4 regions of the Pseudomonas sp. E45-MNA-CIBAN-0222 genome follow, and region 3 is predicted to be linked to each of the others. Evidence: riboswitches for the same ligand, from Rfam matches in the RefSeq annotation. Region 3 holds a riboswitch; each other region holds the start of a gene.
What was found. Region 3 has a riboswitch for cobalamin ahead of AAEZ08_RS16830 (TonB-dependent receptor domain-containing protein). Riboswitches for the same ligand answer to the same signal wherever they lie in the genome.

Region 1 (5,563 bases), on a different contig from region 3:
TCCATCATTCCACCTCCGTGGCGAGGGCGTTGACCGCAGCCACCGCCATCGCACTGCCGCCGCGCCGGCCGCGAACCACTACATAGGGTACGCCGCGGCTGTCCGCTGCCAGCGCGTCCTTGGATTCCGCCGCGCCGATGAAGCCGACCGGCATGCCGATGATGAGCGCAGGTTTTGGCGCGCCGGCATCGAGCATTTCCAGCAGGTAGAACAGCGCGGTCGGCGCGTTGCCGATCACCACCACGCTGCCCTCCATATGCTCACGCCAGTGCTCCAGCGCTGCCGCAGAGCGTGTATTGCCGAGCGCCTGCGCCAGGTCCGGCACGCCATCGTCATGGAGGGTGCATATGACCCGGTTGTTCTTCGGCAAGCGTGGCCGGGTGATGCCTTCGGCCACCATCCGTGCATCGCAGAGGATCGGCGCGCCGGCGTGCAGGGCGGCACGGCCGGCCGCCCCGGCGCCTGGAGAAAAGGCGAGCTCACTGACGATGTCCACCATTCCGCAGGCGTGGATCACCCGTACGGCGAGCTTTTCCATGTCAGGCGGAATCGCGCTGAGATCGGCTTCTGCACGAATGGTGGCGAAGGAGCGCCGGTAGATCTCCTGACCGTCGCGGATGTAATCAAGCATGGATGCGTCCCGTTGCGTGGTGCTGGGCGAGCCAGGCGCCCGCTTGGTCGATGTTCATGGGGGGTGCCAGTGGTTGGCCGAAACCGGCCACATTCGCGGCGCGCTCGTAGAGCTGATAGAGGCCGTCACCGACTGCAAGCAGTGTGAACGGCGCGACATGCGCAGCCGCACAGGATCGCGAGCAGCCGCTGAGGTGAACCTGAGGGTGCGCGTCGTGTTGTTGCAGGCAGGCCGCCAACGCCAGAGCGTCGTGCTTGGTGTCGGCCAGCCCGCGCGCGCAGCCGGCAGAACCGGTGCAGGCAATCAGGTTGGGCAGGGGAGCGGCTCTGTTGGTGAGCAGCCCGACTTGCGTGAGGGCTGCGAGTACGTTGTCCGCCTCGTGGATCTGCACATTTGGAATCAGTAGACCCTGCCAGGGCGTAAGCCGCAGGCTGCCATCTGCATGCCGCTGCGCCAGTTCGGCAACGGCGCCAAGTTGTTCGGCGCTGATCCGCCCTAGCGGCGCGCTGGCCGCGACCATCGCGAGCTCTGCCTGGCGTTGCGCGATGATGCCAATCGGCGGGGCAGCGGCAGGGATTTGGCGTTGGCATTCAACCGCTACGGGTGAAATTGCGAATGGCAGGCGCGCCTGAACCCGTCGCACCAGTTCATCGGCCGGGATGCATTCGAGCAGCTGACGCATGCGGCTCTGCTCAGGGACGGCGCACTCCAGAAAGGTCAGCAGGATCGCTTCGACCAGCTGTACGGCGTTCGCAGCGGCAACCATGCCCAGCGGTTTGTCGGTCGGGCAGCCGGCCAGGCCGAATATCAACTGCGGGGCGCCGGGGAGGGCGCGTAACCAGAGGTCGTGAGGGTGTTCGAGCATGCATAGGCTCTCACCACCATCGAGCTGGATGGCGAACTTGGCGGACAGGACGTGCAGCGCGGAATTGTTTTGCAAGAGCGCCAGGAGTGCGTCGGCCAGTGGCCGGGTATCCATGTGCTGCTGAGGGTCCAGGCCGGCCGCGGGGCTGAGCATGAGATTGCGCACATCGTCGGCATCGAGCACCGACGGGCCGAGGTTCGCTTCCAGCAATGAGCGGATCAGCTCTTGCTCGGATTCGGCACGTACACCACGGATCTGCAGATTGCTGCGGTTGGTCAGCTCGAGCACGCCGCTCGCAAAGCGCTGCGCCGCCTCGGCGATCGCGCGCGCCTGACTCGCGGCCAGAGCGCCGCCAGGCAACTTGACTCGGCAGATGCCGCCGTCCAGCGCTTGCACGATGCGCAGCAGGCCAGGGCAAGCGCTTGGGCGAGGAAAGGGCAGTTCAGTCATGGGAGGCATGGTCGCGCACGGTGCACCTGTAACCAAAAGACGCGGCGACCAGACCGGGAGAGTTCGTTGAACTCAGTTGGCATCGGTACACCCCGCCCGATGTTGGCACTCGCGACCAGCGTCGTCGGCAGGTCTCCTGGCTGACAGGTCTTCATCGTCCGCGGCCTTCCCGGTTTCCCAGTGGCGTGTGTGCGGAGGATTCGCTGTTTACAGTTGCGGGGGCAGCTCGGTCACGATCATCAGATCGCTCCGTATTCCCTCTTAGGCCCGTGGCGTGGTCGCGGCGGGCACCGACGAAGGCGCTATTATGCCCGCTTTGCCGGACGACGCGACAGCCAAGCCTGTCCCGACGAAGGCTTGGCATTGTGATGGAGAGGCGGGATGACGCCCTGGTTGACGGTGGTGGGGATCGGCGAAGACGGCTGGGCCGGGCTCGGCGAAGCGGCTCGGCAGGCTCTCGGTGAGGCAACACGCATCATCGGCGGTGATCGGCAGCTGGCGCTGTTGCCCGATCACTTGCAGGGCCTGGGAGAGTGCTGGCCGAAGCCGTTCAGCCTGGAACCGGTGCTTTCAAGTCGCGGCTCGCCTTTATGCGTGCTGGCAAGTGGAGACCCCATGTTCTATGGCATTGGCGCCACGCTCGCGCGGCAGTTGGATGCACAGGAGATGCGGGTGTTCTCAGCGCCGTCGTCAGTCTCGTTGGGCGCGGCACGTCTTGGCTGGGCGCTGCAGGAAACGGAGGTGGTATCCCTGGTTGCCAGACCGCTCGCGGCACTGAGCGCCAAAATATCTCCTGGTGTGCGGCTGCTGATCCTCAGCAACGACGGAACCAGCCCCACTCAGGTGGCGCAATTGTTGACGAGCCGGGGCTTTGGTGCGAGCCGTCTGACCGCGCTTGAGCATCTGGGCGGCGCCAGGGAACGGCGGCTGGATTCCCTTGCAGCGGACTGGTCATTCGATGTGATTGCCGATCTGAATCTGTTGGCTGTTGAATGCGTAGCGGACTCGAATGCCCAGCGCCTGCCGCTCACACCCGGTCTTGCCGATCAGCTCTATAGACACGACGGCCAACTGACCAAGCGGGACGTCCGCGCGCTGACCTTGGCTCGGCTCGCACCCATGCCCGGCGAACTGCTGTGGGACGTCGGCGCCGGTTGCGGTTCCATTGGCATCGAATGGATGCGTGCGCATGCCAGTTGCCGGACGATCGCGGTGGAGGCCGATGCCGGGCGTCAGGCCCATATCGAACACAACCGCGACGCGCTGGGCGTTCCAGCATTGCGTCTGGTGGCAGGCCGGGCGCCTGAGGCACTGGCAGGCCTCCCCGAGCCGGACGCGATCTTCATTGGCGGCGGCGTTACGGTTCCGGGTGTCATGGAGCAATGCTGGGCCAGCCTTAAACCGGGCGGGCGGTTGCTGGCCAATGCGGTGACCTTGCAGAGCGAGGCGCTGCTGATGAGCTGGCGTGAACGCATCGGCGGCGAGCTGACGAGGATATCCGTGGCGCATGCGCAGCCGCTGGGCGGTTTCGATACCTGGCGTGGAGCGTTGCCGATCACGCTGTTGCAGGTCGAGAAGCCGCGATGACCCGCATCCTCCTGCTCGGCGGCACGGGCGATGCCTTGCGTCTTGCTCGCGGCCTTGGCTCCTCGCATGTTTACAGTCTGGCCGGTCTGGGACGCGTGCCCGGCGACCTCCAGTGCCAGGTCCGCGTAGGCGGTTTTGGCGGTGCGCAGGGGCTGGCTGCCTTCATCGCGGCGGAACGTATCGAGCTGCTGGTCGATGCCACGCACCCCTACGCGGCGCAGATCAGCGCCAATGCAGCAATCGCGGCGGAACAGGCGGGAATTCCATGCTGGGCGTTACGCCGCCCGGCCTGGCAAGCAGGCGAGGGGGACAATTGGCACGAGGTGAACGACTGGGCTGAGCTGATCGGCGCCCTGGGCGATTTCCAGCGACCGTTTTTCACGCTCGGCCGCGAGCCGCTGGCGCACCTGCACGAAATTCCTGAACACCAACACTGGACAGTTCGTTGCCTGGACGCACAGGCATCGGCTGACCGAGCCGAAATTATCGGCGACCGCGGTCCGTTCGACCTTGAGGCCGAGCGGCAGCTGTTCGACCGGCTGAATTGCGATGTGCTCGTCAGCAAGAACAGCGGCGGCGACTCCACCGAACCCAAACTGCAGGTGGCTCGTGAGCGGGGCCTGCCGGTCCTGCTCCTGCGTCGCCCGTTGCTACCGGCGGTGAGCCGGGAATTCGCACGCCGTGATGAACTGTTTTCGGCGCTCAAAACCGTCGGCGTCGATTCCAGCGCCTGATCGCTCGCCTTCGCCCGTCGCTGCTATGCTGCGCGCCGCTAAGGAGAGAGCCAATGACTACCGCTGATTCACCCTACGCCCGCGTCTTGTTCGTCGGTCCCGACCTGTCTGAAGGCTCGTTCGCCGAAGTATTCCGTGCACGTCTGGCTGCTTTGCGCGACGAACAAGCGCTGCGGGACGTGATCGATACAGGCTCAGGCTACGAACCGCTGTGGAATGCGGTCAGTGAAAGCGGTCGGCCACTCTTGGTGATCGACCTCGAGCCGCAATCGAGCAGCGCTCATCTTGACTGGCTGCGTAGCGAACTCGTGCAGCTCGAAGGCGCTGAGCAAATCTTCGTGGCCAGTGCAATTGGCACCGCCGAGGCGCTGCCCGTCGAAGCGGCCTGCGCCTTGATCGACCGACCGGAGTTGCACCTGCCGTGCACCGACGTCGCACCGCTTCCGGATGTGCACGCCTGGTCGAAGATTCCCCTGCATGAGCACCGCGTGCTGCTATGCAATGGCCCGCGCTGCACACGTCGCGGTGCCTTGCCGCTGTGGAAGGGGCTAAGGGAAAAGCTCAAGGCCGCCGGCAAGCTCGAATGCGCCGGTGGCGTCCACATCACCCGGACGCAGTGCCAGTTCCCCTGCGATCAGGGCCCGACGCTGAGCGTCTATCCGGCCGGCAAGTGGTACCGGGTTCGCAACGAGGCGGAGGTGACACGGTTGGTCGACGAGTTGTTCGTCGCCGGGCGCGAGGTGCCCGAAATGCTGATGCCGGGCCAATGAACCTGTAGGGGCAGCCTGGCGTTAGTCCAGGCTTTCACGCGCACGCCAACTGCTTACCAGATTCTTGATCGCCAACCCGTTGGTTCAAGCGCATATACGAATCGTTCCATTGACACTCGCTTGCTAAACCTACAGCATTGTTACGATATAACATCGGTGTTTGAGTTTTAGCATGAATAACGCAAGTGCAGTATTGAGGTGGGTGGGTGCCGGAACGGCGCTGATGTTGGTTGGCGTACCGCTGGCAGGGGCACAGGAAGCGGCGGTACTGGACTCCGTCACCATCACGGCAGATCAGGAACGCGCCGATGGACCGGTTCAGGGCTACCGCGCCAAACGCACGCGCAGCGCGACGAAAACCGACACACCCATCGAGGAAATACCCCAGTCGATCAGCGTCGTTCCAGCATCCGTGCTGCAGGATCTGGACAGCCCGCGCGTTGAGAAGGCGCTGGACTTCGCCGGCGGTGTCGCCAGGCAGAACGACTTCGGTGGCCTGACCATGTACGAGTACAGCGTGCGCGGG
Region 2 (5,563 bases), on a different contig from region 3:
TCCGCTGGGAGACTCGCCGAACACGTGCAAACCATCGCGTATCTGGGATTCCTTCAGATCGCAGAGATAGGCATCGAGCTGCGGCAGCCAACTGTTGGGATCGTCGCTCAGTTGCAGCCCCAGCTCGCGGTCCAGATTGGCCTCGCGCACCAGCACAAGGATCTCGCTGCGCAGCTCGGACGCGCGCCGCAAGTCGAGCTGACTGGCTTCGTAGTACTCGTCGGCCAGGCGCTCGATGTCACGCAGCGGGCCATAACTTTCGGCGCGCGTGAGTGGCGGCATCAGGTGGTCGATGATCACCGCCTGGGTACGCCGCTTGGCCTGGGCCCCTTCGCCCGGATCGTTGACGATGAAGGGATAGATATTCGGCAGCGGGCCGAGCACCACGTCCGGCCAGCAGCAGTCGGACAGCCCAACGCTCTTGCCCGGCAACCATTCGAGGTTGCCGTGCTTGCCGACGTGGATCACCGCATCAGCGGTGTAGCGCATGCGCAGCCAGCCATAGAACGCGAGGTAGCCGTGCGGCGGTACCAGATCGGGGTCGTGATACATGGCGGCCGCGTCGAGCTGATAACCACGCGCCGGTTGTATGCCAACGAAGGTCGAGCCGAAACGCAGCCCGGCGATCATCAGCCGACCAGAACGAAACATCGGGTCCTGCTCGGGCGTGCCCCAGCGATCGATCACCGCCTGCTGGTTGGCAACTGGTAGCCCACCGAAGAACGCCTGGTACTCCTGCAGTGTCAGGCTCTGGGCACAGGGCCGCAAATCGAGGTTATCGAGGTCGTTGGTAACGCCGCCGAGTAGCTCATGGATCAGCGCCGTGCCGCTCTCGGGCAGATCGGCCACCGGGTATCCCTGCGCCTGCAGTGCGCGAAGGATGTTCAGCGCAGCGGCCGGCGTATCAAGCCCGACCCCGTTGCCGATGCGGCCGTCACGGGTGGGATAGTTGGCCAGGATGAGCGCGACTCGCTTGTCGCCGTTAGGTAACCGCGCAAGGCAAGCCCACCGCTGCGCAAGCTCGGCGACATGGTCCATGCCTGGCAGATGCGGTTGGTAGCAGATCACGTCGCTCTGGCTGCGTTCGCTGCGCCAGGCCAGGCCCTTGAAACTGATAGGCCGGGTAATCAGTCGGCCGTCCAGCTCCGGCAGCACGATATGCATCGCCAGGTCTCGCGACCCCAGGCCCTGAGCGTTGGCCAGCCATTGTTCGTGGTTATCCAGGGCGCAGATGGCTTGCAGCACCGGGATGTCCAGACGGAAGGGCCGCAGGTTTGGAGCGTCCGGGCTGGACTGGGCGAAGCCTGTCGTATTGATGATCACCGCAGCGCCGCTCTGCTCCAGCCAGGCCTCGACCTGCGTGAGGCAAGCCGCCTCCTTCAGGCTGGCCACGGCGATAGGCAGGGGGTTAAGGCCCTGAGCCGTCAGCCGCTCACAGAAGGTGTCAATGAAGGCCGTATTCGCCGCCTGAACCTGCGTGCGATAGAAGATCAGCCCAACCACCGGTGCGTCCGCTCGCCAGTCGCGCTGCCAATCATCCAAGGACGCGGATGACTGATGGGGGTGATAGATCGCCACCCGCGCCAGCGCCTCGGGTTCGTGCCAGGCATAGTTTCGGCCCAACCAGCGACTGGCGATGCAGTGGTAGAACTGGCGCGCGTTGTCGATGCCACCCTGGCGCAGGAACTGCCACAACCGATGGCTATCCTCGGCCGGCACGTTGCCGAGCTCGCTCAACTCAGGATCAGGGCTGTCATCGCCCGGCACCATGATGATCTTGGCGCCGCGCTGGCCCAGCTCCACTAGCCGTTCGATTCCGTAGCGCCAGTAACTGACGCCACCGTGAACGGAAATCAGGATGACCTTGGCGTGCTGCAGGACCTGCTCGACATAGAAGTCTATCGACGCGTTGTTGCCCAACTGGGCCGGGCTCGCCAGCCGCAGGCTGGGGTAATCCTCAGGCAGCTGGCCGGCCACCTCGGCCAGCAGTGACAGATGCGAATCACCCGTGCACAGCACGACGATGTCCCCAGGCGTCTGGCCCAGGTCGGCAATGCTGTCGGCCGGCAATTGCTGGCCGGGCTGGGTGCGCAGCAGATGCACGGCCGGTCAGCCCGCCAGTGCCGCGTTCAGTTCGGCGTCTATCGCTGCTGGGTCAAGCGACTGGCCGATGATGACCAGCCGGGTGGTACGCACTTCACCGGCCTGCCAGGGGCGGTCGAAGTGCTTGTCGAAACGCTGCCCCACGCCTTGCAGCAGCAGGCGCATAGGCTTGCCTGGAATTGCAGCGAAGCCCTTGATGCGCAGGATGCCGTGCTTGACCACCGCGTCTTTCAACGCCTGCAGCAGCCTGTCGTCAGCGGCCTCCGGCAAATCGACCGAGAAAGAATCGAAGGCTTCGTGATCGTGCTCTTCATGGTCTTCCTGATCGTGATGGGTCTTGCGCCCTTCGATGTGCAGTTCGGTTTCGCAATCCAGGCCCAGCAGCACGTTCAGCGGCAGCTCGCCGCCGTGCGCCTCGATGACTTTGACCCCCTCGGGCAGCTCCTCGGCCACCTCGGCCCGGACCGCTGCCAATGCCTCTGGCGACAGCAGGTCGGCCTTGTTGAGGATGACCAGATCGGCGCTGGCCAGCTGATCGGCGAACAGCTCATGCAGAGGCGATTCGTGATCGAGATTGGGATCGAGCTTGCGCTGGGCATCGACCTGATCGGGAAATGCGGCAAAGGTGCCGGCGGCCACCGCCGGGCTGTCGACGACGGTGATCACCGCATCCACGGTGCAGGCGTTACGGATTTCCGGCCAGTTGAAGGCCTGCACCAGCGGCTTGGGCAGCGCCAGGCCCGAGGTTTCGATGAGGATATGGTCAAGGTCGCCACGGCGCGCCACCAGTTCACGCATCACCGGGAAGAACTCTTCCTGCACCGTGCAGCAGAGGCAGCCGTTGGCCAGCTCGAAGACGCGGCCGTTGGCCTCCTCTTCGCTACAGCCGATGGAGCACTGCTTGAGAATTTCGCCATCGATGCCCAGCTCACCGAACTCGTTGACGATCACGGCGATACGACGCCCTTCGGCATCGCCCAGCATGTGGCGCAGCAAGGTGGTTTTGCCGGCGCCGAGAAAGCCGGTAACGATAGTGACGGGAAGTTTGGAGAGGGTTTTCATCGTGGCCCTGCAAGCATCGAGAAATAGATGAGCAGGCAGGCGGACACTACTTGGCGACGTGCGCCAACAAGCACCACCGGAGCACCCCGCCCGGTTGTCAATGTGTAGCGAGGCAGGTCTCCTGGCTCACGACCGGGCAACGCGTGGCGCGCCTGCCATTACCCTCGCCTTCCCGCGTCAGTTGCAGTGGCTGGCGCGCCAGCTACGCGGCGCACCCAAGGGTCAGTCATTTACAGTTGCGGGGGCAGCCACGGCTTTCCGTGTTCCCTCTTAGCTCTGGCAGCGCCAGAGAACCTCGACCCGTGAAGGCTACGCAGAGCCTTGGAGCGGGTCAATCGCCACGGTTGACCTCGGGAAAAGCTTCGTGGTGTCCTTGCGCCCCCTTGATGCCTGACCGTGTTCGGCTACGGTCCTTACGACTGAGCGCCATGCCCCTCCAAACCGCCAAAGATTCGTCCGCGCCCGATGCCTCTGCAGCGTCGGGTGCGCAGTTGTACGTCGCGGGCCTCGGGTGCCGCAGGGGCTGCAGCCGGATCGAACTCGAGGCGCTTCTGCATCGCGCATTGAGGGAGCATGGATTGGCGATCGCAGCGCTCAGCTGCCTTGCCAGCAGTGAGCGCAAAACGGACGAGCCAGGCCTGCACGAGCTGGCAGCGCACCTGCAGTTGCCCCTGGCCTTGCTGTCAGCTGCAGAGCTCGCGCCGTATGATGCGGCGCTCAGCGAGACCTCGCCGCTCAGCAAGAGCCTGACTGGCAGCGCCGGACTCGCCGAGGCCAGCGCCCTGGCACAGGCTGAATCCCTGAGTGACGGCAAAGCCAAGTTGCTGTGCGGAAAGCTGCGCTCCGCCAACGCAACGTGCGCGATCGCCGTCACCCGCCTTTCCTGATTGGAGTTTGCATGACCGTCTATTTCATCGGCGCCGGCCCGGGCGATCCGGAACTGATCACCGTCAAAGGGCAGCGTCTGGTGCGCAGTTGCCCGATCATCCTCTACGCCGGCTCGCTGGTCCCGGCCGCCGTACTCGAAGGTCATGGCGCCGAGCAGGTGATCAACACCGCCGAGCTGCATCTGGACGAGATCATCGAGCTGATCCGGCAGGCCGATGCCAAGGGTCAGGACGTAGCGCGGGTGCATTCCGGCGACCCGTCTCTGTATGGCGCCATCGGTGAGCAGATCCGCCACCTGCGGAGGCTTGGCATCGCCTTCCAGATCGTTCCGGGCGTCACCGCGACGGCCGCCTGCGCCGCGCTTCTGGACGTCGAACTGACGCTGCCGCAGGTTTCCCAGACGCTGATCCTGACGCGTTACGCCACCAAGTCGGATATGCCCCCCGGTGAAGAACTGCACGACCTGGCCCGCCACGGCGCGACCATGGCGATTCATCTTGGCGTTCAGCACCTGTCCCGCATCGTCGCCGAGCTGTTGCCGCATTACGGCCTGGATTGCCCGATTGCCGTGGTGCACCGCGCCAGCTGGCCCGATCAGGATTGGGTGACAGGTACCCTGGCCGACATCGAAGCCAAGGTAAGCGAGAAGGGCTTTCGCCGTACGGCGTTGATCCTCGTCGGCCGAGTGCTGACGGCCGAAGCGTTTGCCGATTCGGCGCTGTACAACGTAGACACGACGCACCTGTATCGCTCGCCGAGCCCGTGACCCAAGCGCGGGTGTCTTGGGCGATAGCCAATAACAGTGGCCGCCATGCCCACCTGGGCAATGGCCTTTCGTCTAGCCGCCGAGCACGCGCGGGCTGTGGAACGGAGAGCCAAGTGTTACCATTGTCGACTTTCACGCCGCGCTAGATGCTCAAAGCACCGGCAGCCGGCAATACGACGCCCGACACACCTACGCAACCATGTACCTGACGATTAGCCATGAACCCTCTTCGTTCATGGCCAAACCCATTGGGTACCGCGTCCAGATGTTGCTCTCAACTTATGCCAAATGGCTGAGCTCGGCCTCCGATTGGAACGAGCTCGAAAAGCTGCCTGCCAGAATCAAACTGGTACGTACTTGGTATGGGGAACGGAGGCAGGCGATTAACCACCGCTGTTACACCCGCAGGACAAGTCTTTGATTTCTACCGCCAACATCACCATGCAGTTCGGTGCCAAGCCGCTGTTCGAAAACGTTTCCGTCAAATTTGCCGGTGGCAACCGCTACGGTCTGATCGGCGCCAATGGCTGCGGCAAGTCGACCTTCATGAAGATTCTCGGTGGCGATCTGGAGCCCTCTGCGGGTCAGGTGATGCTCGAGCCGAACGTGCGTCTGGGCAAGCTGCGCCAGGATCAGTTCGCCTACGAAGAATTCAACGTGATCGACACCGTGATCATGGGCCATGAGGACCTGTGGAAGGTCAAGGCCGAGCGCGACCGCATCTACTCACTGCCGGAAATGAGC
Region 3 (5,563 bases):
TTGGGTATCGACTATCGGGTCAACGGACGGCCGATGGTGGTGAACACCGCCAGCGGCACGGCGAAGGCCTGGCGGGTGCACCTCAACAGCGTCAAAGTTGGGGCAATCGAGGTTATTGGGGTGGAGGCGGTTGTCGTCGAAGGTGGCTCGCCCACTGAGGCCCTGCTTGGCATGAGCTTCCTCGGTCGCGTCAGCTGGCGCGAGGAGCAGGGTATGCTCGTGCTGGAGTCGAAGACCTCCTAGCACCTGCGCATCCGCTCTCTGGGTGGCACGATTGGCGCTTTCGTCGGCAAACTCTCCGGCCTGACTCGCCTTTTGTTGGTGTTACAATGTCCGCTTTTCTGCCTCTGGGATCTCCGCCCGTGTCTGTCGTGTTCGTCGCCGCTTCCCAACTGCCGACGCCGTTCGGCGTGTTCACCATGCATGGTTTTCTCGACCAGGACACTGGCAAGGAACATGTCGCGCTGACGCTCGGCGATGTGGCCGATGGCAAGCCGGTACTGGGTCGTCTGCACTCCGAGTGCCTGACCGGCGATGCGTTATTCAGCCTGCGCTGTGACTGCGGCTTCCAGCTCGAAGCGGCACTGCGCGCGATTGCCGACGAGGGCCGCGGCGTGCTGCTCTATCTGCGCCAGGAAGGCCGTGGTATCGGCCTGCTGAACAAGATTCGCGCTTACGAACTGCAGGATGCCGGCGCCGACACCGTCGAAGCCAACGAGCGTCTGGGGTTCGCCCCGGACATGCGCGACTACGGCATCTGCCTGCCGATGCTCGAGCACCTGGGCATCGCCGAGATCAAGCTGATGACCAACAACCCACGCAAGGTCAAGGCGCTGCAGGGCTTCGGCATTCGCGTCGCCGAACGCAAGCCATTGCAGATCGCGCATAACCCGTACAACCGCAACTACCTCGCCACTAAGGCCGGCAAGCTCGGCCACATGCTCGGCGAGATTCACCAAGGCGAAGCCGAGCAGTCGTGACGCGCGCCGCCGCCCTTCGCCAGCTCGCACGTGACGGCTGGCTGCATACGCTGCTGATGGTGCTGCCGGTGCTGGTGCTTGGGCGCACATCGGTGGTGTTTGCCGACTGGGGTCTGCCACTCTTCGCTGCAGGCCTCGTCTCGCTGTTCTTCAGCCTGCGGGCCTTCACCCGGTTCAAACATGCACTGATCGCCACCGAACAGGCGCTGAACGGTCCAGTGGAGGACACCGCCTGGAACGATCTGCGTCGCGTTCGCCGTCACGGCCTACTGATCGCCTCATTACCGGCCTGGTTCGGTGCTGCGGGTGCGCTGTTCGGCATGGAGCCGGTTGCCCGCCTGCTGCTGGTATTCGGCAGCCTGGTGTTGCTGGTGCTCTACCGCATTCCGCGGCAATTGCATTGATGCGACGTCTACTCCTCGCTGCGCTGATTTCCCTGGCGTCATTGCCTGCGTTGGCTGCCGAGCGGGTGGTGAGTCTGGCGCCATCGCTCAGCGAGATCATGCTCGAACTCGATGCTGCCGACCGGCTGGTTGGCGTCCTGGATGGTGGCGAGCGCCCTGCCGAGTTGCAGTCAGTGCCTTCGGTTGGGCGCTACGGCCAGGTGGAGATGGAAACCCTGCTCAGCCTGCGCCCTGATCTCGTGCTGCTCTGGCCGGATAGCGTGCCGCGTAGCCAGCGCGAGCAGCTGCAACAGTTCGGTATTCCCATTCTAGTTGTCGAACAAACCCGCCTCGAAGGACTGGCCGAACAATTCGTTGTGGTTGGCAATGCCGTAGGCCGCGTCGAACAAGGCGAGCGGCTGGCGGAGCAATTTCGCGCAGGCCTTGCCGAGTTGCGCAGCCGTTACGTGCGCGCGGAGCCACTGCGGGTGTTCTACCAGATATGGAATCGCCCACTGTATACCCTCGGCGGACGGCAGATCATCAGCGAAGCTATCGAGGTGTGTGGGGGGCAGAACGTTTTCGCCGACCTGACCCTGGCGGCACCTCAGGTCAGCATCGAAGCCGTGCTTGCCCGCGATCCCGAAGTCATCCTGGCCGGTAGCGGTGCGCAGCTGGATGAGTGGCAGGCCTGGCCGCAGCTCAGTGCCGTGCGCAGCGGTCGACTGCTTGAAGTGCCGGACAAGGGGCTGGAGCGGCCGAGCTTCCAGATGCTGGGGGCGATCGGGAAGCTCTGCGAAGTGATGGCGGCAGCGCCCTGAGCGGGCGCGCTGGTAAACGTGATTAGAGCGAGGGAGTCCAGGTGACGGCGAATAGCGCGGTGCGGCCCGCCTCGCGATAACCGTAATTCTGCGACGGATCCCACCAATTAATTCCGTCTGGGCGGTTGTAGGTCGCCAGCGCGTAGTCGCGGTCGAACAGGTTGTTGACCTTGGCTTCCCAACGCAGCGCTGAGTGGCTCTGCCAGGCTGCTCGGACATCGAAAGTGCCGTAGCCGGACAATTCGCGTGTATTGCTGGCGTTGTCGTAGCGGGAGCTGGAAATATGCCAGCCGGCCCCGGCTGATAGCGTGCCGAAAGTGCGATCAAGATCGACGCTGAGCGTGCGCTTTGCACGTCGCGCCAGAGTATGGCCGCTGTCCCGATCGCGAGGATCGATGATGCTCACACCAATATTCGCCTGCCAGCCTAGCAGCTCGCGTGCCGCACTGGCTTCGAAACCATTGATCCGTGCTTGGCTGACGTTCCCCATCCGGTTTTCGCCCCAGGCGATCATGTCTTCGACATCGGTGCGATAAAGCGCGGCTTCCAGCTGGGTCTCGTCGAATTCGGCGCGCCATTGCAACTCATAGGTCTTCGAGGTCTCCGGCTTGAGGTCCGGATTCGGTCCCCATAACGGCGGTCCGTAAAGATCGGAGAATGTCGGAGCGCGGAAGCCTTCGCCATAGCTCAGAATCCAGCGCTGCGACTCACCCACTGGCAGGCTGACCGCGGCATTCCAGCTGTTGTGGCTGCCGAACTGCTGGTTGTCATCGTGGCGTAGCCCCAGCTCGGTGCCGAAGCGCTCGCCTTGAAAGCTGTGCTGGGCAAAGAAAGCCGAATTGTCGCGGCTGTCTTCCTGAAAAATCGTCGCGGAATCGAGTTGGTCTTCATACCAGTCGCCGCCGACGCTCAGTTGGTGGCGCTCGCTCAATTGCAGCCGATTTATCCAGGCCGCCGAATGACGCGTGGTTTCCAACAGGGTGTTGTTCCAAGCGCTGCCGGCGCCGACGGCGTGATTACGATCGAAGCTGCGACCCAGTTCCAGACGGCTATTCCACATGTCGGTCAACTGACCGTCCAGGTAGCCGCTGTAACTGCTGACCCGAAACTCGTCCTGCGGCGTTCCGGGTTCGAAATCATTGGCATCGTCATACTCGTTCTTGCCGCGCTGGTCGTTGAGGCTCAAGCCCGCTTTCCAGTTTGCATCGAACTGGTGATCCAGCTTCAGGTGCAGGGCCTTGTTGCGCTGGCCATCGTTGTCCCGATCGGCGCCGCGGTTGTCGCGGGTGATATCGAAGCCGTCGCGCTCATCGAGGCTGGCGCCGAGGTGGACGCGAGTCTGCTCCGTTCCGGCTGCGAGGCTCAGGCTGCGCTGGAAGGTCTGGTCGCTGCCGGCGGCCAAGCGGACTTCCGGGTTTATTCCGGGTTTGCCGCCACGGGTAAAGATCTGGATGACGCCACCAATGGCATCCGCGCCGTAAAGCGAGGAGCGCGGGCCACGGATCACTTCGACACGCTCGATGTTGTCAATGGCCAAGTAGTCGAGACGGGCGAAGCCGCTGGTGGCTGAAGCAATGCGTTGGCCATCGACCAGCACCAGCGTTTGTGCAGTACCGGTGCCGCGCAGCGATAGCGACGCCACACCGCCAGGGCTGCTCACCTGTACGCCTGGCACACGCCGCAGCAGCTCGGGCACGCTGCGGGCTTGTAGCCGTTCGATATCGGCGCGAGTGAATACGGTATTGGCTGCCGTCGCCTGGGCGCGGGGTTCAGCCTGGCGGGCGGAGGTAATGAGCATGCTTGGCAGCTCCTGCTCAACAGCAAACACCTGCACGCCGGGCAGCAGCGCTACGGCCAGGGCAAGTCGGGACAGTTTCATTCTTGGAATTCCTCAAAAGATCGCAGACTTTTGAGGAGGGCAGGAACAAGCGCGGGGGATGACGGGCAGCAGCGCTTGACGGTGCTGCCCTCCGCAACACCAGTCGAATCCGTCAGGCCGGTCTCCGGGCTTTCGACACGCATCACGCTCACCTTCCCATGTCGGAACACAGTGGCTGTGGAGCGGACGGCGATCCCTGAGGATCGCGGTCGATTACCGTTGCGGGGGCAGCGCCGGCCTTGCTCATCGAGCGCACCGGCTTCCCGTTTAATGCGGACCTTGCGGTCGTGCACACCTGGGCGGATAAGAAAACGCGCGAACCTTACGGCCGGTGCTGGGGAAACACAAGCGGGTGATGCAAAAGCGGGCCAGTGCACGTCAAGCCAGTTGGCGCACGTGCCCGAGGCGAATGCAGGCTGCGCGCCTGCCCAAAGTCAAAAGCTTCGCCCCGAGGGCGGGCCTCCCACAAAAGCAGGCCAGTGCACATCGAACCAGTAGGAGGCGCGCCCTCGCGGCGAAGCAGGCTGTAGACCTGCCCGAAACGGCGACAGCTCCTATGAAAGCCCGCCGACAATCTGCAGATCACTCTGCCCATTGCCCTGCCGGCGCACCTGGATCTGCACTGGAATGCGCTCGTGCATTTCCGCCACATGGGAGATCACCGCCACCTTGCGGCCCTGGGCCTGCAGCGAATCCAGCGCGTCCATGGCGATCTGCAGCGACTCGGGATCGAGGCTGCCGAAACCTTCGTCGATAAACAGCGACTCGATCTTCAGCTTGCTCGACGCCATTGAGGCCAGGCCCAGGGCCAGGGCCAGCGAAACGAGGAAGGTCTCGCCGCCGGACAGCGAATGCACCGAGCGCAGCTCGTCGCCCATCTCGGTATCCATGACCAGCAGGCCCAGCGGACTTCCTCCGCGCTTGAGCCGATAACGCCGCGCCAGTTGGCGCAGCTGCACGTTGGCGTGCTGCACCAGCAGGTCGAGGTTGTAGGCCTGGGCGATCTTGCGGAAGGCGCCGCCGTCGCTGGAGCCGATCAGCGCGGCGATGCGTCCCCAGCGCTGATGCTCGGCCCGCGCGGCGTCGATCTGCGCGAGCAACGCCTGGCTCTGGCGGCGGCGCTTGTCGTCGTCGATCAGCTGGGCGCGGGTTTCCGCGCAGCGCTGGTCGGCCTGCTCGCACTGCTGCAGTTGCTCGGCATGGCGCTGTTGCAGCTGCTCGGTATCCGGGGCGTCGCTCTGCTGCTGTTTGTGCAGGTTCAGGCGGTTGAGGCAGCCGTCGAGACGCTCGCGACAGCGGGTCAGGGTTTCGCTGTTCTCTTGCAAGCGCTGGCGCGCCTCGGCGATCAGCTGGTCGTCCATATGCAGCAGCTGGGCGAGGGTGGTGTCGTCCAGCGCCGGATGGGCGGCGCGCCAGGCGCCCAGTTCCGCATTCAGCGCGTCGCGTTCCTGTTCCAGTTCGGCTTGGCGCTGTCGACAGTTCTGCTGCTCGCCGTGCAGC
Region 4 (5,563 bases), on a different contig from region 3:
TGGCCCCAGTACTGGGCGACAAGGACAACGAGCCCCCGGTACTGGTGGTTGGTGAGGATGGCAGCGCAGTGGTGCCCTTGCTCGGCGGCCTGGCAGGCGTAAATCGGATGGCCCGGGAGATCGGCGCCGCACTGGAGGTCAGCCCGGCCATCACCACCAGCGGCGAGCTGCGCTTCGGCGCTTGCCTGCTCTCCCCGCCGTCCGGTTATGTGCTGGGGGATCTGGAACAAGGCAAGCGATTCGTCAGCGACCTGCTGGCCGGCGCGCCGGTGCGCGTCGAAGGTCCGGCGCCCTGGCTGGATGAACTCAGCCTGCCGCTCGACCCGCAAGCGCAACACCGGGTGTCCGTCAGCCCGCTCCGGCAGGACGATGCGTGCACGTTGAGCATCCACCCCAGGCTGATCGCGATTCATGTCGAACGCGTTGGCCCGGAACTGGATACCGAAGTTCAGCAGCTGATCGATGAATCCAGCTTTTCGCCGCACAGCCTTGCCTGCCTGATCGCACCGCTCCACCTCATGTCCAGCACCGAGCTGCAACACGTGGCCAGCCAGCTTGGCCTGCCGATCCGCTACAGCGACGACACCACGCAATTGCCGGCGCAGCACAGTCGCAGCCAGCGCGCACGGCTATTGCTCGCAGATGAGCCGATCGACATCAAGCAGATCGGTCAGCCCCGCGGCTCGCTGACGGTGATTGGCCTCGGACCGGGCGCTCCCGAATTCATGGTGCCTGCGGCGCGCCAAGCGCTGGACGAGGCGCAAGACCTGCTCGGTTACGAGACATACATAAAGATGGCCGGCCCGCTCAGGCCAGGCCAGGTCAGCCACAGCAGCGACAACCGCGAGGAGCTGCAGCGTGCAGCCCATGCCTTCGAGCTGGCCGCCAGCGGTCGCCGGGTTGTGGTGATATCGTCCGGCGACCCCGGTGTGTTTGCCATGGCCGCCGCGGTACTGGAAGCGCTGCACGCATCAAGCGACCCCCGCTGGCACGCCGTGGATCTGCAGGTGCTGCCAGGCGTATCGGCGGCGCTGGCCACCGCCGCCAAAGCCGGCGCGCCGCTGGGTCACGACTTCTGCATGCTCTCGCTATCGGACAATCTCAAACCCTGGACGCTGATCGAGAAGCGTCTGGAACACGCCGCTGCGGCCGATCTGGTCATGGCCTTCTACAATCCCATTTCCAAGGCGCGGCCCTGGCAGCTCGGGCGGGCGCTGGAAATACTTCGCCATTACCGCAAACCGGAAACACTGGTTGTGCTTGGCCGCGACATCGGTCGCCCAGCCGAAGCCCTGACTGTCACCACGCTTGGCGACCTCACGCCCGAACAGGTGGACATGCGCACGCTGGTCATCATCGGCTCGTCGCAGACCTGCCGGTTTGCCAAGCCGGACGGTGGCGACTGGGTCTATACCCCCAGAAGTTACCCTGCCGATTGAACGGAAACCTCGTTTTAGACGTGCCGAAAGCCGATAAACCCACTACCCTAGCGACGCTTGATGGTTCTGCCCCAAAGGCAGAGGCAAGAGGGAAGCAGGTACGCCCACGGGCTACTCCTGCGCTGCCCCCGCAACTGTGAACGGCGAGTTCACCTGCAAATGAAGTCACTGGCCTGATCGGCTGGGAAGACGCAGGTGCACATTGACCCGTGAGCCAGGAGACCTGCCATCAGCGTGCCGATCCCGGCGCCTTTCAACCCGCATCCCTCGGAGGGAGAACGATGCATATCGAACCTGGCGTACTCAACGCCGCAAAAATCGTCTTTGCCAACGCCGCAGCCGTTTCAACATTGGCCGTGTTCCTGCCCAAGCTGATGTGGCGCCCCGACATCTGGGTCAAGACCCTGCTCGCCGCGTTGTTCTTCTCCATCTTCATGGAGGTCTTTCACATGCCGGTCGGCGCCTCGGAACTGCATTTCGTGGGTGCGTCGGCTGTCTATGTGATATTCGGCTTCGTGCCGACGCTGTTCGGATTCGCTATTGGCCTGCTGCTGCAAGGGCTGCTGTTCGAGCCGTCCGATCTGGTGCACCTGGCGGTCAACTCGCTGTCGCTGATCCTGCCGCTGATCGCCGCCCATGGCCTGCTCGGCCGGCACTTCTTCGCCCAAGGCGGGCGCGTGATTCGCTGGGCCGAAGTGGTCAAGTTCGACGCAGCCTTTTACGGCGGCGTGGTGCTGATGGTCGGCTTCTGGCTGTCGCTGGGTAACGAACCCACGCCTCTGCAGAATTGGGCGATGTTCGCCGTTTCCTACCTGCCGCTGGTGCTGCTCGAGCCGTTGTTCACCTGCCTGGTTGTCCGCACGCTCAAACGCTTTGCAGATAACCCGCTGATCAGCCGGTTCACCACCGTCAAAACCCTCGCGACCGCCTGATCAGGCCACGCCAGCGCTGACGATCAGTCTTCGTCAGCGCTGCGGCGACGCAACAGGTAGCTGTCCATCATCCAACCATGCCGCTCGCGCAACTCGGCGCGGGTGCCGCGGATCTGCTCCGCCACCTCACCGACCTTTCCTGCAATCAGCACCTCATCCGCGGTGCCCACGTATGCGCCCCAATAGATGTCCATCTCCTGATCGACGAACAGGCAGTAGGTATCCCGCGCATCGAGCATCACCAGTACGCTATCCAGCCCGTCAGGAAAGCCCTCGGCCAATCGCCGGGCCGGCATGACCTGAAAGGCCTGACCGATGCTGTTGAAGCAGACTTTGTGCCGGGCCGCCAGCGCCTGCAGGCTGGTGATGCCGGGGATCACCTCGTAGGTGATGGGCTCCGGGCTCGCCTGCACGATGTCCTCGACGATGCGCAGCGTGCTGTCATACAGCGCAGGATCACCCCAGACCAGAAAGCCGCCCACCTCACCATCGGCCAGCTCATGGTGGACCATCTGCTCGAACACCCGTTGCTTGTCCTGATTGAGGTCGACAACGCTGGCCCGGTAGTCGGCGACACCTCGCACGCGCTCGGGGCATTCGGCCTCGACGAAGCGATACCCCGGCGTGTCGATGAAGCGCTCGCAGATGTGCTTGCGCAGGTGGATGAGCGAGTCCTTCGAGGCGCCCTTGTCCATCAGGAAAAACACGTCGACGCGGTTCAACGCCTTGATCGCCTGGACCGTCAGAAAATCGGGATCGCCTGCGCCAATGCCGATGATCAGTAGTGTTTTCACAGGTTCTGGCTCCATTGCGCTAAAGGTTGGTCGTTTAGACAGGGTTGTTCAGGGTCGCGAGCGTGTCGATGTGCTGATACTCCGCGCCCAGTTCTTCGGCCAGTTTCCGTGCACGGCCCAGGCGGATCGGGGCGCTCTCGATGTCTACCAGCACGACCGGGCAAAGACTCGGTTCCAGAGCTGTCGACTCACGCAAGCGGCCGTCCGTGAGGACCAGCAGTCGATGCTGCTCGGCGGGCTTGAGTTGCTGCCGACGACGCTGCCATGCTGCCGCCTGCTGCAAGGCATCCAATAGCGGCGTGCCGCCACCTGCGCCGAGATCAGCCAGCCATTGTTGCTGCACACCGGTCACCTTGTGACCTGGCCAAACCCAGTCGGCTTGCTTGCCGTTGGCCCGCAAAAGCGCCAGCCGCACTCGTTGCCGCCGGGCCTGCTCGAACACCTCGCCGAGCAGCCCTTTCGCCTTGCTCAGCGCACCGTGGCGACGGGTCGAGCCCGAGGCATCGACGATCACCAACCACACTTCACCCGCCCGCCGACTGCGCGGCCTCATGACGAGGTCATCGCGGCGCTGCGGCCTGCCGTTGAGCATAAAGGTCGCGGCCCAGTCGATCCGCCCAGACACGCCGCCGCGACTGGCGCCGTGCCGCCCTCCATTCACGCTACCCGGTGCTGCTCGTGCATCCGCGCCGGAGGCGCTGCGTGGGCGGATGCTCAGGGCTTTTTTGACCAGCGAGGCGGTTCACGCCGAGCACCCACAGGTTGAACCTGGGCCGGCAGCTGCCCCCAGTCGCCAGCGCCCTGATCATCCCTGGAGGTACCGGCGTCTTCCTTGGGTTGTGCCTGCGGTGACTGCTGCTGCGGCGGTGAAGGCGGCGTTGCCTGCTGCTGCCGATGACGCAGAACAAAATCGGCCACCGCATCGATGTCCTCGGCCTCGATGCGTACCGAGCCACGCCAGGCCGCATGGGCGCGAGCAGCTCGCAACCAGACCAGATCAGCTCGCAACCCATCGACCTCGGCGGCAAAGCAACGCTGACTGATTTGCTCCAGTGCTGCCTCGTCCAACGGAATATCGCTCAGCTGGGCGCGCGCTTGCTGGCAGCGCGCCCGCAGCGCCCCCTGCTCTTCCGACCAAGAGGACAGAAAGCGCTGCGGATCGGCATCGAAATTCAGCCGACGGCGAACGATTTCCGCCCGCTGTGCAGGCTGTGGCCGCGCGTCCAGCGCAACGTTGAAGCCGAAACGGTCGAGCAACTGCGGCCGCAGTTCGCCCTCCTCGCTGTTCATGGTGCCGATGAGCACGAAGCGCGATGGGTGCCGATGGGAAACGCCGTCCCGCTCCACATGGTTGATGCCGCTGGCCGCCGCATCGAGTAACAGGTCGACCAGGTGATCCGGCAGCAGGTTGACCTCGTCGACATAGAGCACGCCGCCATCGGCCTTGGCCAACAAGCCCGGCGAGAACTCGGCGCGCCCTTCACCCAGAGCTGCATCGAGATCCAACGAGCCCACGATGCGTTCTTCACTGGCACCCAACGGCAAGGTGACGAACTGGCCGCTTGGCAGCAGGTCCGCCAGCCCTCGCGCCAGGGTCGATTTGGCCATGCCGCGAGGGCCTTCGATTAACACACCGCCAATCGCGGGATCGATTGCTGCCAGACAAAGGGCCAGCTTGAGGTCATCGGCTCCGACCACGGCGGCGAGGGGGAAATGGCTATCGGGCATGGCAGGCATCCGTAGAGGCAGAAAGCGGTACGTAGGGTGGGATGGAGGAAAGGCGCTCGCTCATGACTCCTCGCTATCGATCAGCAGATTTTCCAGCGCTTCCTGATACTCGCCGGGCTCCTCCCAGAGCCCACGTTGCTGGGCTTCCAGCAGGCGTTCGAGGATGTTCTGCAGGGCCTCGGGGTTGTGTAGCTGGATGAACTCCCGGGTATCTCGGTCCAGCGCATAGGCATCGGCCAGCAGCGCGTACTGGTGATCATCGATCAGCCCGGTGGTGGCATCGAAGGCGAACAGGTAATCCACCGTGGCCGCCAGTTCGAAGGCGCCCTTGTAGCCGTGCCGCTTCATGCCGGCGATCCACTTGGGGTTGGCCGCGCGGGAGCGCACCACCCTGCCCAACTCTTCTTTCAGGCTGCGGATTTTCGGGTTGTCCGGCTGACTGTTGTCGCCGTGGTAGCTCGCCACCGATCTGCTGCGCAGGGTTTCGGCGGCGGCCAGCATGCCGCCCTGAAACTGGTAGTAGTCGTTGGAATCGAGAATGTCGTGTTCGCGGTTGTCCTGATTCTGCAGCACCGCCTGTACCTGTTGCAGCCTCTCGGCGAAGCGCGCCCGCGCCGGCACGCCTTCGTCGTCCTTGCCATAGGCATAGCCGCCCCAGTTCAGGTAGACC

Region 1: linked by a shared signal. The riboswitch ahead of cobG (precorrin-3B synthase) and the one ahead of AAEZ08_RS16830 (TonB-dependent receptor domain-containing protein) in region 3 are both predicted to bind cobalamin.
Region 2: linked by a shared signal. The riboswitch ahead of cobW (cobalamin biosynthesis protein CobW) and the one ahead of AAEZ08_RS16830 (TonB-dependent receptor domain-containing protein) in region 3 are both predicted to bind cobalamin.
Region 4: linked by a shared signal. The riboswitch ahead of AAEZ08_RS02505 (energy-coupling factor ABC transporter permease) and the one ahead of AAEZ08_RS16830 (TonB-dependent receptor domain-containing protein) in region 3 are both predicted to bind cobalamin.

The regions. Positions count from the first base shown of each region.
Region 1 covers NZ_JBEOPU010000001.1:555,875-561,437, reverse strand. Annotated here, with positions in the region: gene AAEZ08_RS02495 (precorrin-2 C(20)-methyltransferase) at 1-8, opposite strand, end outside; gene AAEZ08_RS02490 (precorrin-8X methylmutase) at 5-631, opposite strand; gene cobG (precorrin-3B synthase) at 624-1,955, opposite strand; cobalamin riboswitch at 2,056-2,256, opposite strand; gene cbiE (precorrin-6y C5,15-methyltransferase (decarboxylating) subunit CbiE) at 2,328-3,533, shown strand; gene AAEZ08_RS02475 (cobalt-precorrin-6A reductase) at 3,530-4,267, shown strand; gene AAEZ08_RS02470 ((2Fe-2S) ferredoxin domain-containing protein) at 4,321-5,037, shown strand; gene AAEZ08_RS02465 (TonB-dependent siderophore receptor) at 5,210-5,563, shown strand, end outside.
Region 2 covers NZ_JBEOPU010000001.1:569,037-574,599, forward strand. Annotated here, with positions in the region: gene cobN (cobaltochelatase subunit CobN) at 1-2,103, opposite strand, end outside; gene cobW (cobalamin biosynthesis protein CobW) at 2,110-3,165, opposite strand; cobalamin riboswitch at 3,260-3,478, opposite strand; gene AAEZ08_RS02535 (cobalamin biosynthesis protein) at 3,594-4,052, shown strand; gene cobM (precorrin-4 C(11)-methyltransferase) at 4,064-4,819, shown strand; gene AAEZ08_RS02545 (ABC-F family ATPase) at 5,237-5,563, shown strand, end outside.
Region 3 covers NZ_JBEOPU010000011.1:65,222-70,784, forward strand. Annotated here, with positions in the region: gene AAEZ08_RS16810 (retropepsin-like aspartic protease family protein) at 1-243, shown strand, start outside; gene ribA (GTP cyclohydrolase II) at 363-980, shown strand; gene AAEZ08_RS16820 (hypothetical protein) at 977-1,384, shown strand; gene AAEZ08_RS16825 (cobalamin-binding protein) at 1,384-2,184, shown strand; gene AAEZ08_RS16830 (TonB-dependent receptor domain-containing protein) at 2,207-4,063, opposite strand; cobalamin riboswitch at 4,162-4,378, opposite strand; gene AAEZ08_RS16835 (AAA family ATPase) at 4,618-5,563, opposite strand, start outside.
Region 4 covers NZ_JBEOPU010000001.1:562,455-568,017, forward strand. Annotated here, with positions in the region: gene cobJ (precorrin-3B C(17)-methyltransferase) at 1-1,439, shown strand, start outside; cobalamin riboswitch at 1,484-1,684, shown strand; gene AAEZ08_RS02505 (energy-coupling factor ABC transporter permease) at 1,721-2,371, shown strand; gene cobF (precorrin-6A synthase (deacetylating)) at 2,395-3,165, opposite strand; gene AAEZ08_RS02515 (vWA domain-containing protein) at 3,200-3,898, opposite strand; gene AAEZ08_RS02520 (magnesium chelatase ATPase subunit I) at 3,880-4,893, opposite strand; gene cobN (cobaltochelatase subunit CobN) at 4,954-5,563, opposite strand, start outside.